2 regions of the Paenibacillus sp. FSL K6-2441 genome follow, and region 2 is predicted to be linked to the other one. Evidence: riboswitches for the same ligand, from Rfam matches in the RefSeq annotation. Region 2 holds a riboswitch; the other holds the start of a gene.
What was found. Region 2 has a riboswitch for glycine ahead of gcvT (glycine cleavage system aminomethyltransferase GcvT). Riboswitches for the same ligand answer to the same signal wherever they lie in the genome.
Positions count from the first base shown of each region.

Region 1: another riboswitch for glycine. It lies ahead of sdaAB (L-serine ammonia-lyase, iron-sulfur-dependent subunit beta); the one in region 2 lies ahead of gcvT (glycine cleavage system aminomethyltransferase GcvT).

Region 1 is NZ_CP150174.1:1,159,822-1,167,043, reverse strand. Features, by position in the region: gene NSQ80_RS04940 (IS110 family transposase) at 1-852, shown strand, start outside; gene NSQ80_RS04935 (MFS transporter) at 1,141-1,338, shown strand; gene sdaAA (L-serine ammonia-lyase, iron-sulfur-dependent, subunit alpha) at 1,494-2,375, opposite strand; gene sdaAB (L-serine ammonia-lyase, iron-sulfur-dependent subunit beta) at 2,393-3,064, opposite strand; glycine riboswitch at 3,228-3,354, opposite strand; gene NSQ80_RS04920 (S8 family serine peptidase) at 3,845-7,222, shown strand, end outside.
Region 2 is NZ_CP150174.1:2,600,424-2,607,645, forward strand. Features, by position in the region: gene NSQ80_RS11805 (glutamate-5-semialdehyde dehydrogenase) at 1-431, shown strand, start outside; gene proC (pyrroline-5-carboxylate reductase) at 480-1,340, shown strand; gene mtnB (methylthioribulose 1-phosphate dehydratase) at 1,410-2,084, shown strand; gene gcvH (glycine cleavage system protein GcvH) at 2,189-2,584, opposite strand; glycine riboswitch at 2,830-2,928, shown strand; gene gcvT (glycine cleavage system aminomethyltransferase GcvT) at 3,139-4,269, shown strand; gene gcvPA (aminomethyl-transferring glycine dehydrogenase subunit GcvPA) at 4,289-5,653, shown strand; gene gcvPB (aminomethyl-transferring glycine dehydrogenase subunit GcvPB) at 5,641-7,158, shown strand; gene NSQ80_RS11840 (undecaprenyl-diphosphate phosphatase) at 7,221-7,222, opposite strand, start outside.

The DNA of each region.
Region 1 (7,222 bases), 1.4 Mb from region 2:
ATGCAGGAGCAGTATGTCGCCCTTCAACGCCTCACGCGCATGCGTTTCCACTTGGTCCATAACTTGGCTCGCGAGAAGCAGTACTTCTTGCAGAACCTGTTCTACAAGTGCAATGCGTTTACAACCGAGGTCGACAGCTCCGTGTTTGGCCATGCGCTCATGGAGATGCTCTCCGAGAAGTTCAGCCTCGATGACATCGCCGAGATGGACGTGGCCGATCTGGCCGACTATCTGCGGGACAAGGGACGCAATCGTTTCCCCGATCCCGAGCGGGTCGCCCGCTGCATTCAGCAAGCTGCCCGCGCCTCCTATCGGCTGTCCAAGGTCGTGGAGGATTCGATTGACCTGGTGCTCGGCACCTCCATCGAATCCATCCGCAGCATCCAGAAGCAGCTCAAGGATCTCGACAAAGCGATCGAGCGGGTCCTCGACGGCATTCAAGGCGCTCAGTGCTTGCTGTCAGTGCCCGGCATCGGCAAAGTCTATGCAGCCGGTCTGCTCGGCGAACTCGGCGATATTGAACGGTTCAAGGATCAAGCCGCCGTCGCCAAGTACGCGGGTCTGACGTGGCGCAGGCACCAGTCCGGCGTCTTCGAGGCGGAGGACACCGCCCGCATCAAATCCGGCAACCGATTCCTGCGCTACTACCTCGTTGAAGCTGCCAACTCGGTTAGGATGCGCGATGAAGAATTCGGTGAATATTACCGGAAGAAGTATCACGAAGTGCCCAAGAATCAACACAAACGCGCCCTCGTCTTAACGGCAAGAAAACTCGTGCGTCTGGTCGATGTGCTGCTACGCAGCGGCCAACTCTACACGCCTCGAAGGAAGGTGAATAGCGCCAAGGATTAACGCCTCCTTTGCCTTAGTCCTTCACGAATTCCCAGTAAAAATCTGGTATCTGACATGGTTTTTGGCTGGGTTTGGTTTGATGCGCCCTTTTTTCGTGACTCCGCGCTCAACAGGCACGGGAAATTTCCAATTCGATTAAATCAACAGCTTGACATCATACCGCTGGACTTTATATCTAAATTTCGTGATGAATTCATTCTCCCCTATTTATATCATAAGGTAAGGCATGATATATTTCAATCATTCGATAATTTTCGAACAACACTGGGCCTCGCCGCCGTCGCCGGGTTGTTTAGCCCGAGCTTCTGGATTCTGCTCGCCGTTCGCATCGTGCAAGCATCCGGTGCCGGAGCGGTCGTTTCGTTGTCGATGGTTACGTTATCCCGTTACGTTCCGATCCAGCGGCGCGGCAAAGCGATGGCCTTGATCATGTCGGCCGTATCGCTGGCAGCTTTGCCACCTTGTTTTTGCTGCCGCAAATTTTAGTGCATCGCTTCGGATTAACCGCCAGCCATGCCGGACTGGTCATCTTCCCGGGCTCGATCCTCGCGATGGTCGCTTCCCGCAAAGTGGGTTCGGTCATCGACCGTCAAAATCCATACCCTACCTCTGAAAAAAGAAAACCTTTGGAGCAACTCCTTCTACTTCTTCCGGCTTCGCAGCTCCTTCATGATTTTGCGGCCGGTAGGCGTTTGTGCCAGCCCGCCCTGCGCGGTTTCGCGATGGCGGCTGGGCATCGCCGAGCCCACCTCCAGCATCACGTCGATGACTTCGTCCGACGGGATCGCACTGCGCACACCGGCCAAGGCCATATCGGCGGCAGCCAGCGCATTCACCGCCCCAAAGCCGTTACGCACGATACAAGGAATTTCGACGAGACCGCCAACGGGATCACAGATCAACCCCAGCGTGTTCTTTAACGCGAGGCCAACGGCGTGCACCGCCTGCTCCGGCGTCCCGCCGCGTAGCTCAACCATTGCACCGGCCGCCATCCCAATCGCCGATCCGATTTCTGCTTGGCAGCCCCCTTCTGCACCGGAAATAAACGAGTTGTTGGCGATCACGTACCCGATGGCCCCCGCGCAAAACAACCCGCGCACAAGATGCTCATCCTCCCAGCCGAAGCGCTCTTGGGCGCTGACGAACACGCCGGGGATGATGCCGCACGAGCCCGCCGTCGGCGTGGCGACGATCCGGCCCATCGAAGCGTTCACCTCGGACACGGCCAGCGCATAAGCCATGGCCTGACATGCGATGTCACCAACCGAGGTCTCACTGCGATTGCGGTAAGCCTCCACCCTTTTGGCATCGCCGCCGGTCAGCCCGCTTGTGGAGACGATATCCTCCGTCAGCCCCTTATGCACCGCCGTTTTCATGATTTGGTAGTATTCGTTCATGGCGGCCAAAATTTCTTCCTCCGATTGCCCGCTCTCTTCCACCTGGTCCTGAATCATAATGCTGGAAATCGTGCGAGATTCCCGCTCACAGAGCTGGGCCAGCTCACGTAAATTTTTAAAACGCATCGTGCTCCCTCCTCGCTTTACTTCGTCAGATCAATATAGGACACTTGGCTGACATGCTCCAACGCACGGATCGCCTCCACTAATTCCGGCGGAATGGACGAATCGGCTTCCACAACAGTCAGTGCCTCAGCGGTCCGCCCTTTCCGATCGGTAATAATGTAGCCGATATTGACGTTCTCCCGGCTGAACAAGGCCGTAATCCCTGCCAGTACCCCTTGCCGGTCTGCGTGGGAGATGACCAGCGTCGGCAGCTCGCCTGAGCATTTCACCTCAAAACCGTCGATGTTGCGAATGACGATCGTCCCTCCGCCAATGGATGCCCCCATGACCTCGATATGACTTCCGTCTTGGCGGGTTAGTTTTATTTTTACCGTATTCGGATGGGCCCCAGGCAGGACTCCGGTGGCAAACACCACCTCAATCCCCTGCTTTTCAGCGTCCTGCATCGACTGGCGGATTCGCTCGTCGTCCGTACGGTAATCCAGAATGCCGCCAACGATGGCCAGATCGGTACCGTGCCCGCTGTACGTTTCGGCAAAGGAGCCGTAGAAACAAATCTCCGCCTTGACCGGCGCGGTTCCGAGCAGCTGACGGGCAAATCGTCCAATCCGTACAGCCCCGGCCGTATGTGAGCTGGAAGGCCCAATCATCGCCGGACCGATAATAGAAAATACGCTTTTAAATCGCATCGCTACATCTTCCCCTCATTTTTTCTATGACGAAAAAGAGACAGAGCAAAAAGGCTGCTGCCTTTCGCTCTGTCCCCGTTACCTGAAAGTTTAATGTTCCCGGTTCAACTTAACATCCGGGTCCATGTACCTCTTGGGTGGCTGTTCGCTCTCTCCAGAGTGGCGTCCGATCATGGTCCTTGTACCTGAGAGATTCGGCTGCCGGCTGCAGGACCGGCCCTTGCTCCTTCGGTGCCGCTAAGCTGGCGTCCCTTTTCGGATCAGCCCGCGGACTCTCCCATCATCCTCATTCGCCGATATGAATTTGTGCTTAATGTAAACCGAAGCCAGCAAGATGTCAAGATATCTTACATAAATTCCGGTGGTTCACGTTGAATTCTAGTTATTTTTTCCTATTTTTATAAGAAAATATGTATATTTTACTCATCCACCCACTTGTATACCTGATTTTACAGATATATACTGTCCGTAACAACCCCAGATTTTACCTTATTTTATGAATTGTTGAAAAATAAGGTGCGCTCCGTGTTAACTTATCTTCACTCTATGACCCCTGCTAAACTAAAACGATTCTCTCCACAGCATTGGCTTCAACTCACATCCACCATGACTTACTTACACCCGCTTCCACTATTTTACATGAAGGAGGTGATGTACCCAAGAGGCACTTGCTTCAATTTTTGTCAGGCGTAATGCGTCCGGACTCAGCTATTCGTTTCTCCGGGCGGCCGTCACAGGATGGATGTTGGGCTTAAAACTTAATCAAAGGGAGTGAAGAAGTTGATAAGTCTCAAGAGATTTCGCAAACCTTTCTCGCTTGGCATGTCGATCCTTCTTGCGTTAACTCTCGTTCCCGTCGCCTCCGCCAGCAGCAGCAGCGTATCGGGACAAAGCAGCCTGAGATCGACCGCGCCCCAAGTGGCCGAAGCCAAGATCGACGCTAAATTGCAGACCCAGTTTAAGCAAGACGACTTCGTCACCTACCTGGTCAAACTCAAGGAGCAGACCGATACAACTTCGGTCGCCAAGCTGGCTCTTCAGAAAGCCCAGCTGGAGAAATCCACTCCTTCCGCCGCGAAGCTGTCCGTACGGACTTCCGTTGTCAGCGCCCTGCGCGAAACGGCCTCCCGCACCCAATATGCGCTGGAGGAATACTTGCGGAAAGCCCAGCAATCCGGAGAGGTGAAAGACTACAAAAGCTACTTTATCGTAAATGCCATGGCGGTGACAAGCTCGAAAGAAGTACTGGAGCAAATCGCCCTTTTCCCCGAAGTGGAGAAAATTCTGCCGAATGAAGAACGACATCTGCAAAAGGTTGAAATCCACAAAGATGCGGCTGCAGAGCCTGCCGTGAAACCGGCCGACGAAATTTCTTCTTCGCTGGGCGGCACAAGTCAAGCTCCCTCCGACGTTACTCCAAGCAGCGTCGAGTGGAACATCGCCCAGGTCAATGCCCCCGAGGTGTGGAATATGGGCATCGACGGCACCGGCATCGTTGTAGCTAACCTCGATACCGGGGTAGATTACAACCACCCGGCTCTACGGAGCAAATGGCGGGCCCTTGATGCTTCGGGCAATATCGTGAATCCCGAACTCAGCTGGTATGATCCGCACAGCCATGCTTCGCTGCCTACCGATAGCCACGGCCACGGCACGCACACCATGGGAACGATGGTTGGTTCGGAGCCGGACGGCTCGAACCAGATCGGCGTCGCGCCTGGGGCGAAATGGATCGCAGTCCGTATCTTTAACCCCTCCACCACGGATGCCATCATTCTGGACGGCGGCCAATGGTTGCTCGCCCCGGTGGATGCCGAAGGGAATCTGCATCCGGAGCTGGCTCCGGACGTGGTGAACAATTCCTGGGGAGGAGGCCCCGGTATTGATGAATGGTTCCGCCCGATCGTACAAGCTTGGAGAAGCGCGCAAATCTTCCCTGAGTTCTCGGCGGGCAACACCGATATCTTCAACCCCGGCGGTCCCGGTTCGGTAGCTGCGCCAGCTAACTATCCTGAAGCGTTTGCCACCGGTGCTACGGACATCAACGGGAATTTGGCGGATTTCTCTTTGCGTGGACCTTCGCCTTACGGTGAAATTAAACCGGAAGTTTCCGCACCGGGGGTCAACATTCGGTCCTCCGTTCCCGGTGGTGCCTATGAAGGCGGCTGGGACGGCACCTCGATGGCAGGCCCGCATACGACAGCCATCGCTGCCTTGCTGCTGCAGGCCAACCATTCCCTCACGGTAGACCAGCTGGAGGAAATCCTGACCAGCACGGCCACACCGCGGACAGACGCCGAGTATGAGACAGTCCCTAATAACGGGTATGGATACGGCATTGTAAATGCGTTGAACGCCGTAGGCTCTGTTCTCCAAGGGATCGGCAGCGTCTCCGGTCGCGTGGTGACCGGCGGAGAAGACTTGGACGAACCGGTCCTAGAGCATACGCCGCCTACCTTAATATATGAAGGCTTTGATTTGACATTATCCGCCCGTGTCAGCGACGAGGTGGCGGTCACGTCGGTCGATTTTTATGCGAAAGAAGCTGGAACCAGCCATTATTTATATATTCCGGCCACACGGGTATCCGGAAACGAGAAGGATGGCGTATATGAAGCCATCATCCCCGCTTTCCTGATCGGAACAGCCGGCCTTGAATATTATATTCACGTGAATGATTACGGCAATAACGGATTTGACAGCGAGCACTATTCTGTGACGGTGTCAGCCGGGATCGAGCCCGGATATTTGCAAGATTTCGAGTCGGAACCCATCGGATTCCAGTCTGGCGGAGCCGGCAACACTTGGGCTTGGGGAACGCCAGTCAGCGGACCGGGCAGCGCCTACTCCGGTGAGAAGGTGTACGCCAGCAATCTGACCGGCACCTACGCCCCCAACAGCAATTCGTATCTGCTTATGCCGCCGATCAATTTGACCGATAGTCCGCAAGGGGCATTGCTCTCTTTTAAGCATTGGTATGACCTTGAGGAGGGCTACGATATCGGCACGGTGTATATCGCTTCTTTAGACACCGATTACGCGTTCGTACCGGTAGCGGAATTCACTGGCACAAGCGACGGCTGGAAAACACAATACCTGGACCTGCGCGACTATGCCGGTGAGCAAGTTTACCTGCAGTTTGGACTGACCAGCGACGGCTCCGTGCATAAGGCCGGTTGGTACCTGGACGATCTGTCCCTGCAAGTACCTGACGCCACCGCACCTGAAGCACCTGCCGATCTGACCGGCTCCGTGAACTTTGCCGGCAGTGCCGAGTTGTCCTGGTCTCCGTCCGCCGATGAGGACGTGAAATTGTACACGGTGTACCGCTCGACCACTTCGGGCTCCGGTTATGAGGTGATCGGTACAAGCGGCCAAACGGAATTTACCGACACAACAACTGAAACGGATCATACCTATTATTATGCGGTCACCGCTACGGATTACAGTGACAACGAAGGCCCTAAATCCAATGAGCTGGAGCTGACAGTTGTACGTCCGGTGACGGTATTCAGTGATAACTTTGACGGCAGCAGCGATAACGGCTGGACGCACAGCGGCACGCGGGACGAATGGGAACGCGGCACCCCGGTGGAACCCGGTCCGGCTAGCGCTGTCTCCGAGCCAAACGTATGGGGAACCGATCTCGACAGCAACTATGAGAATGGAACAAATGCTTCGCTCATCTCCCCGACGATCGATTTGAGCACCGTCGATAATGCTACCCTTGTGTTTGATCATTGGTTTGAAATTGAAACCAATTATGATAACGGTTATGTGGAAATCAGCTCCGACGGCGGAACGACATGGAACGAGCTGGGCAAATTTTCACATAGCACCAATGGCAAGGTTTGGAGCACCGCTTATTACGATCTCGAAGATTATGTCGGAGAGCAAGTTCAGGTGCGGTTCCGTTTAACGACGGACGGCAGCGTTGTGAAAGCCGGCTGGTACATCGACAACGTTCAGGTGCTTAGCGTAAATACACCGGAAGATCAGGTGACGCAAAACGTGCTTGGCGAAGCCGGAGCAAAAACGGACAAGGCCGTAAAATCCGGGCCGGCCTACAAGCTGACCCGCACAAGCAAGGCCGAATTCGAGCAGCAGGTGAAACAAGCGAAGCCAGCCGGTGACATCGGCATCAGCAGCCTGCCGGCC
Region 2 (7,222 bases):
TCGAGCTGGCGAACCGTTTCAAGGAAGCCGGGGTCGAGCTGCGGGGCGATGAGGCTGCAAGACAGCTAATCTCTTGGGCTGCGCCAGCGACGGATGAAGATTATGCCACGGAGTACAACGACTATATTCTCAACGTTAAAATCGTTCGCAACCTGGACGAAGCGATGGCGCATATCGCCCGCTTTGGCACGAAGCACTCCGAGTGCATCGTTACCCAGGACAGCGCGAATGCCGAACGGTTCCAGCAAGAAGTGGACGCTGCGGCGGTTTACCACAACGCCTCTACCCGCTTCACCGACGGCTTCGAGTTCGGGTTCGGCGCAGAGATCGGCATCAGTACCCAAAAGCTGCATGCCCGCGGACCGATGGGCCTAACTGCGCTCACCTCAAGTAAATATATCATCCAGGGGAACGGACAAATCCGGCAGTAACGGGGTGTCCCCCTTTTTTTCCACCATTAAAACCGGAGGTCATATGCTATGAATACCATACCCACTTTGTCCGCCTCCACCATCTGTTTCTATGGAGCGGGTTCGATGGCTGAAGCGATCGTACGCGGCTTGCTCCATAAGCAAGTTGCTGGCGCGGATCAAATTGTGATGCTGAATCGCTCGAACCGGGAACGGCTCGATTATTTAGCGCAAACCTACCAGGTACAAACAGCGGCTGAAGAGGACGCGAAACGGGTCTACTTGCGGGATGCATCGATTATCGTCCTGGCGATGAAGCCGAAGGACGCCGGCGAAGCTTTGGCTGAACTTGGACCGCTTCTGCGCGAGGGTCAGTTGATCGTCTCCCTGATCGCCGGCTTATCTATCGCGACGATTCAAGTCCTGCTTGGCAGTCCGGTCGCAGTGGCTCGCACGATGCCAAACACCTCCTGCTCCATCGGACATGGAGCTACCGGGATCTCCTTCTCTCCGGAGACCACCGAGGCGCAGCGCGCCCAAGTCTTGTCGATGTTTGAAGCCGTTGGAATGGTTAGCGTTATCCCGGAAGAACAAATGGAAATTTTGACGGGCGTATCCGGGAGCGGACCTGCATATGTTTATTATCTGATGGAAGCGATGATTGAAGCGGGCATCGAAGGCGGGCTAACACCAGAGCAATCCCGCGAGCTTACCGTGCAAACGGTGCTGGGCGCTGCCCTCATGATGTCGGAAACCGGCGAAGCGCCTACCAAGCTGCGTGCGGACATCACCTCGCCAAACGGTTCGACGCAAGCGGCGATCGGCGTGCTGGAAGCCGGCAGCTTTCAGCCGAACGTAAAGGCTGCGGTCCACCGGGCTGCCGAACGCTCGAAAGAAATGGGCGAAGCCGTGAGACAAGCGCTGTTGTAGCAGCGAAGCTGTGTGGTGCAGCGATGGCCGGCAATGCACTTAAGGCCAGTATGAAAGGGGGACGGCAGCATGAACTACGTCGATATCCCATGGGAAGAAAAACAAGCGGCGCTGGACGCCATCCAACGCCTGCGGGAGGAGTTCGCCGCCCGCGGTTGGTTCCCCGCTTCCAGCGGCAGCTTGTCGATGAGGGTCGGCCGGTATACGCCGGACCGGTTCGTGTTTGCCGTAACAGCCGACGAGACGTATAAGTCGGAGCTGTCAGCGGCACCCTCCCCTCCGGCAGGCGTGCTGTTCGTCGATGCCGCCGGCGCGCCCTGTGAGCCAACGCGGCTCAAGCCTTGCGCCGACGCACCGATACACGCGAGAATCTACCGGATGACCGGCTGCGGCGCGATCGCGCACGTACATACGACGTTCAATAATGTGCTCAGCGACTATTTCGCAGCGGATGGCGGCGTCCCACTCAAGGGAAACGAACTGCTCAAAAGCCTAGAGATATGGGAGACGCAAGCGGAGATCCGAGTGCCGATTCTGCCAAACGCCGCCGAGCTCCCTGCCATCCTCAAGCAAATCCCGGGCAGTCTGGATACAAGTGTGCCCGCGTTGTTGCTGCAAAATCACGGGATCTATGCCTGGGGGGCTAACATCACCAAGGCCAAGCGCCATCTGGAAGCGCTGGAGTTTATGTTTGAAGCGCTGTACCGTTCCCTGCTGTTGCCCCCCAAAGGGCATCATGCCTAAAAAAACAACTCGCGACAAGCGATAGCGGAGTTATGCTGACCGAACATCAGCGGCTTCCGCGATTACGCTGACCGCGAGTTTCTTACTTTGCCCGAAATCTTGCTTTATCTCTCGATAAATTCCGCATACGCCTTCGCGTCCATCAAATTCGCCAGCGCGACGTTTGCGTCTTCCTTCAAACGAATGTGAACCATCCAGCCCCCGTCGTACGGCTCTTCATTCACGAGCTCCGGCGCGGTATCCAGCTCCCGGTTCACCGCCAGCACAGTCCCGCTGACCGGCGTAAACAAATCGGCGACCGTCTTAACGGATTCGATCGTTCCGATGCCTTCCTGCGCTTCGAATTCCTGCCCCGGTTCGGGCAGCTCCACGAACACGATGTCGCCCAGCCGATGTTGGGCTACGTCGGAGATGCCGATCTTCACCGTCCCATCCCCCAAATCAAGCACCCATTCATGCTCATCGCTGTACAACACGTTTTCCCTGATCTCACTAGCCAAAGCTTGCTCCTCCTCTTTCGGATGATCTAGCATACCTTACACATTGTGGATTATCTATCTTCGTATTTCCCTCGTTCAGATTATTCCAAACCTAGCTCTCATGTCAATATTATTAACACATTTGATAGAGTCTAGCAAAATGTAAGCGTAGCCTTTTCCAGTAAACGAATTTAATTAAAATTATTATGATAACTTTATTGACATCTAGGCGGTTTTTGAGTATTAATGAGATGTGTAAGCTGCGGTTGATGGCAGGGGGAGAGATTACAATTACCGTATTGTAACGCCGAAGGAGCAAGCCGCGAAGCGGTGAATCTCTCAGGCAAAAGGACCTCTGCCGGACGCAACTCTGGAGAGCATTCACGTAGAGGTATCCTCTACGTGAATCACCCAAGGGGAAACCTGCGCGAGCTTCGAGCCTTAGCACAGGGTAACTCTCAGGTACAAGGGACAGAGCCGGGAAGAACCGTTAGGTAGGCTAGCGGGTTTTCTTTGGCCTGTCCTTTTTGCTGTTCTCAAAAATTGGCCGATCCGGCCCTTACGAGGTGATGGCAATGTCCGAATCCGCATTGCGGCGTACGCCGCTCTATCCCGGATATGCGCGTTATGAAGGAGTCCGCTGTATCGATTTCGGCGGTTGGGAGCTGCCGGTGCAGTTCAGCGGCATCCAGAAAGAGCACGAAGCCGTGCGCGAGCGCGCCGGTCTGTTTGACGTATCGCATATGGGCGAATTTTTCGTGGAGGGCCCTGAGTCGGAACGCTTTTTGCAACACATGACAACCAACGACGTGACTCTGCTTCAGCCGGGGAAAGCCCAATACACCTTGCTCTGCTATCCCGATGGCGGCGTGGTGGACGATCTGTTGATCTATCAACTGGATGAAGGCAAGTACATGCTGGTGGTCAACGCCTCGAATATTGAAAAAGACTGGGACTGGCTGCAGCAGCACCTTCCTGCTGAAGGTGTAACCATGCGGAACGCCTCCGACGAGACGGCGTTGCTTGCCGTTCAAGGGCCGCTGGCCGCCTCCCTCCTCTCCCCTCTTAGCGAAGGGGAGGATCCAGGGGCCTTGCGTCCGTTCACATTTATCCGGGAAGCGCGGATTGCCGGCATACCTGCCTTGCTGTCCAGAACCGGGTATACCGGCGAGGACGGATTTGAGTTGTATGTAGCAGCCGAGCAAGCGCAAGCGCTTTGGGACATACTGATGGAGGCCGGGGAGAGCCATGGCCTTCTCCCGGCCGGGCTGGGCGCTAGAGATACGCTGCGCTTCGAAGCTTGCCTGCCTCTGTACGGCCAGGAATTGGGACCTGAGATCACCCCGCTCGAAGCGGGCTTAAACCGATTCGTGAAGCTGGAGCAAGGCGACTTCATCGGCCGCGATGCATTGATCAAACAACGGGATGAAGGCATCCCTCGCCGCCTCGTCGGCCTGGAGATGATCGATCGCGGGATTCCGCGTACGCATTACCCGGTGTTTGCCGAAGGCTCTGAGGAACCGATCGGAGAAGTCACGACAGGCACGCAATCGCCTACCCTGAAAAAAAACCTCGGGATGGCGATCCTCACCAACCGCTATACCAAACCCGGCACGATTGTGGAGGTCGACATCCGCGGCAAGCGGCTGAAGGCCAAGGTCGTCCCGCTGCCGTTCTATCGCCGAAACCCTGCCGCCAAGCGGTGAAAGGAGAACACGAAATCAGATGCTAAAACATCGTTATTTGCCGTTAACCGAACAAGACCAAGCGGAAATGCTGCAAACGATCGGCGCAAGCTCCGTCCAAGAGCTGTTCAAGGACATTCCGGAGAGCATTCGCATTCAAGGTGAACTCCCGGTATCCCCTCGTTTAGACGAATACGCGCTGACCCGCCACTTAGCAGAACTTGCCGGTCGTAATGCCGACACCGACCGATTCACCAGCTTTCTTGGTGCCGGGATTTATGACCATCACATTCCTTCCGTCATTCAGCACGTCGTGTCCCGTTCGGAATTTTATACCGCGTACACGCCGTATCAGCCGGAAATTAGCCAAGGCGAGCTGCAGGCGATTTTCGAATTCCAGTCGTACATCTGCGAGCTGACCGGACTGAAGGTCGCCAATGCCAGCATGTACGACGGAGCTACCGCTTTAGCCGAAGCCGGCAACCTGGCCGCGGCTGCCACCAGACGCAAACAGCTTGTCGTCTCCCGCACCGTCCATCCGGAAGCACGCGAGGTGCTCGCCACCTACGCTCACGGTCTGAATCTGGAGATCGTTGAGGTTGGCTGGGAGCAAGGCGTAATTGATCGTGAGGCGCTTGCTGCGGCCGTCACCAAGGACACCGCTGCCGTCTTGATCCAGAACCCGAACTTCTTTGGCTCCCTGGAGGATCTTCGTGCCATCGGCGAACTGGCCCATGCCCAAGGGAGCTTGCTGATCGTCAGCAGTAATCCGCTCGCACTTGGCTTGCTGGAAGCGCCGGGCAAGCTTGGAGCCGACATCGTCGTTGGCGACGCCCAGCCACTGGGGCTGGCTCCTTCCTTCGGCGGACCAACCTGCGGTTTCTTCGCCGTATCGGAAGCGCATATGCGCCGGATCCCCGGCCGGATCGTCGGGCAGACCACCGATCGCAACGGCAAGCGCGGGTTCGTCTTGACACTGCAAGCCCGTGAGCAGCATATCCGCCGCGAGAAAGCAACCTCCAACATCTGCTCCAACCAGGCCCTGCTTGCCTTGGCTGCCTCTGTCTACTTATCCGTGATGGGCAAGCAAGGAATGGCCGAAGTTGCGGAGCTGAATTTGCAGAAAAGCCATTATGCCAAACAGGTGTTCACCGCCATCCCTGGCGTAAGCGCCGCTTTTGAGTCGCCGTTCTTCAACGAGTTTGTGCTTCGGCTGCCGGAGGGCACCGACCCGGCTCAGTTGCAGCGGGATCTGCTTGCCGCCGGGTTTATCGGCGGGTACGATCTGGGACGCAGCTATCCCGAACTCGCCGGCCATCTGCTGATCGCCGTGACGGAGAAGCGCAGCAAAGCAGAAATTGACCAATTCGCCCGCGTACTGGAGGAATCAATATGCTCGAAATAAAAGAGACGACGAAATCCGATGAACTGTTGATTTTTGAGCGCAGCCGCCCTGGGCGGATCGGCTATTCTCTGCCGGAATGCGACGTTCCGACCGTCCCGAAGGAAGATCTCGTGCCGCAGGGCATGCTGCGGAGCGAAGGCCTCGCTTTTCCCGAAGTTTACGAGGTGGACGTGATTCGGCATTATACCGCGTTGTCCCGCCGGAATTTCGGGGTGGACAACGGCTTTTATCCGCTGGGCTCCTGTACGATGAAGTACAATCCGAAGGTCAATGAGGACGTCGCGCGTTACCCCGGTTTGGCGAAAATCCATCCTTACCAGCCGGAGGAAAGCGTACAAGGGGCACTCGAGCTGATGTACCGCCTGCAGCAGGATTTGGCCGGACTCACCGGCATGGACGCGGTGACGCTGCAGCCGGCGGCTGGAGCCCATGGTGAATGGACCGGCTTGATGATGATCCGCGCCTACCACGAAAGCCGCGGCGAGAAACGCACCAAGGTGATCGTGCCGGACTCTTCGCACGGCACGAACCCGGCCAGCGCCTCGGTCGCCGGCTTCGAGACGGTGACCATCCCTTCCACCAAGCGCGGCATGGTGGACCTGGACGCGCTGCGCGCTGCCGTTGGCGAGGACACGGCTGCGCTGATGCTCACCAACCCGAACACGCTGGGCTTGTTCGAGGAACAGATCCTGGAGATCGCCGACATCGTGCACGAAGCCGGCGGATTGCTGTATTATGACGGCGCGAACTCCAACGCCATCATGGGGATCGCCCGCCCCGGCGACATGGGCTTTGACGTGGTGCACCTCAACCTGCACAAAACGATGAGCACCCCGCATGGCGGCGGTGGTCCGGGCGCCGGTCCAGTTGGCGTCAAGGAGCGGCTGATTCCGTTTCTGCCTGAACCGAGGATCGTCAAAGACGAATCCGGACGGTATACCATCCGCGGCGCACGTTCCGAAGAGGCAGCAGGTGGCGCCACGAGCGGATCGGCCAGCTCGATTGGCCGGGTGAAAGCTTCTTACGGCAACTTTGGTATCCTCGTCCGCGCGTATGCGTACATCCGCAGCTTAGGTCCCGATGGACTCCGCCAAGTCTCGGAAAATGCCGTGTTAAACGCCAACTATATGATGAAGCGTTTAGCGCCTTATTACGAGCTGCCGTACCCGGATCAACTGTGCAAGCACGAATTCGTGATGTCCGGCAGCGGGCTGGCGAAATACGGCATCCGCACGCTGGACGTCGCCAAGCGGCTGCTGGATTTCGGCTATCATCCGCCAACCATCTACTTCCCGCTGAACGTAGAGGAATGCATTATGATTGAGCCGACGGAAACCGAAAGCAAGGAAACGCTGGACGGCTTTATCGACGTCATGATCGCCATCGCGAAGGAAGCCGAAACGAATCCGGAAATGCTGCGGAGCGCCCCGCACACCACCCCGGTGACGCGCCTGGACGAAACCGGCGCCGCCCGGAAGCCGGTGCTGAACTGTGCTTGCGGCTAAGCCCAAACAAACATAAAAGAGATGCTGCTAGATGGCAGCATCTCTTGTTTTTTGCATACAACTT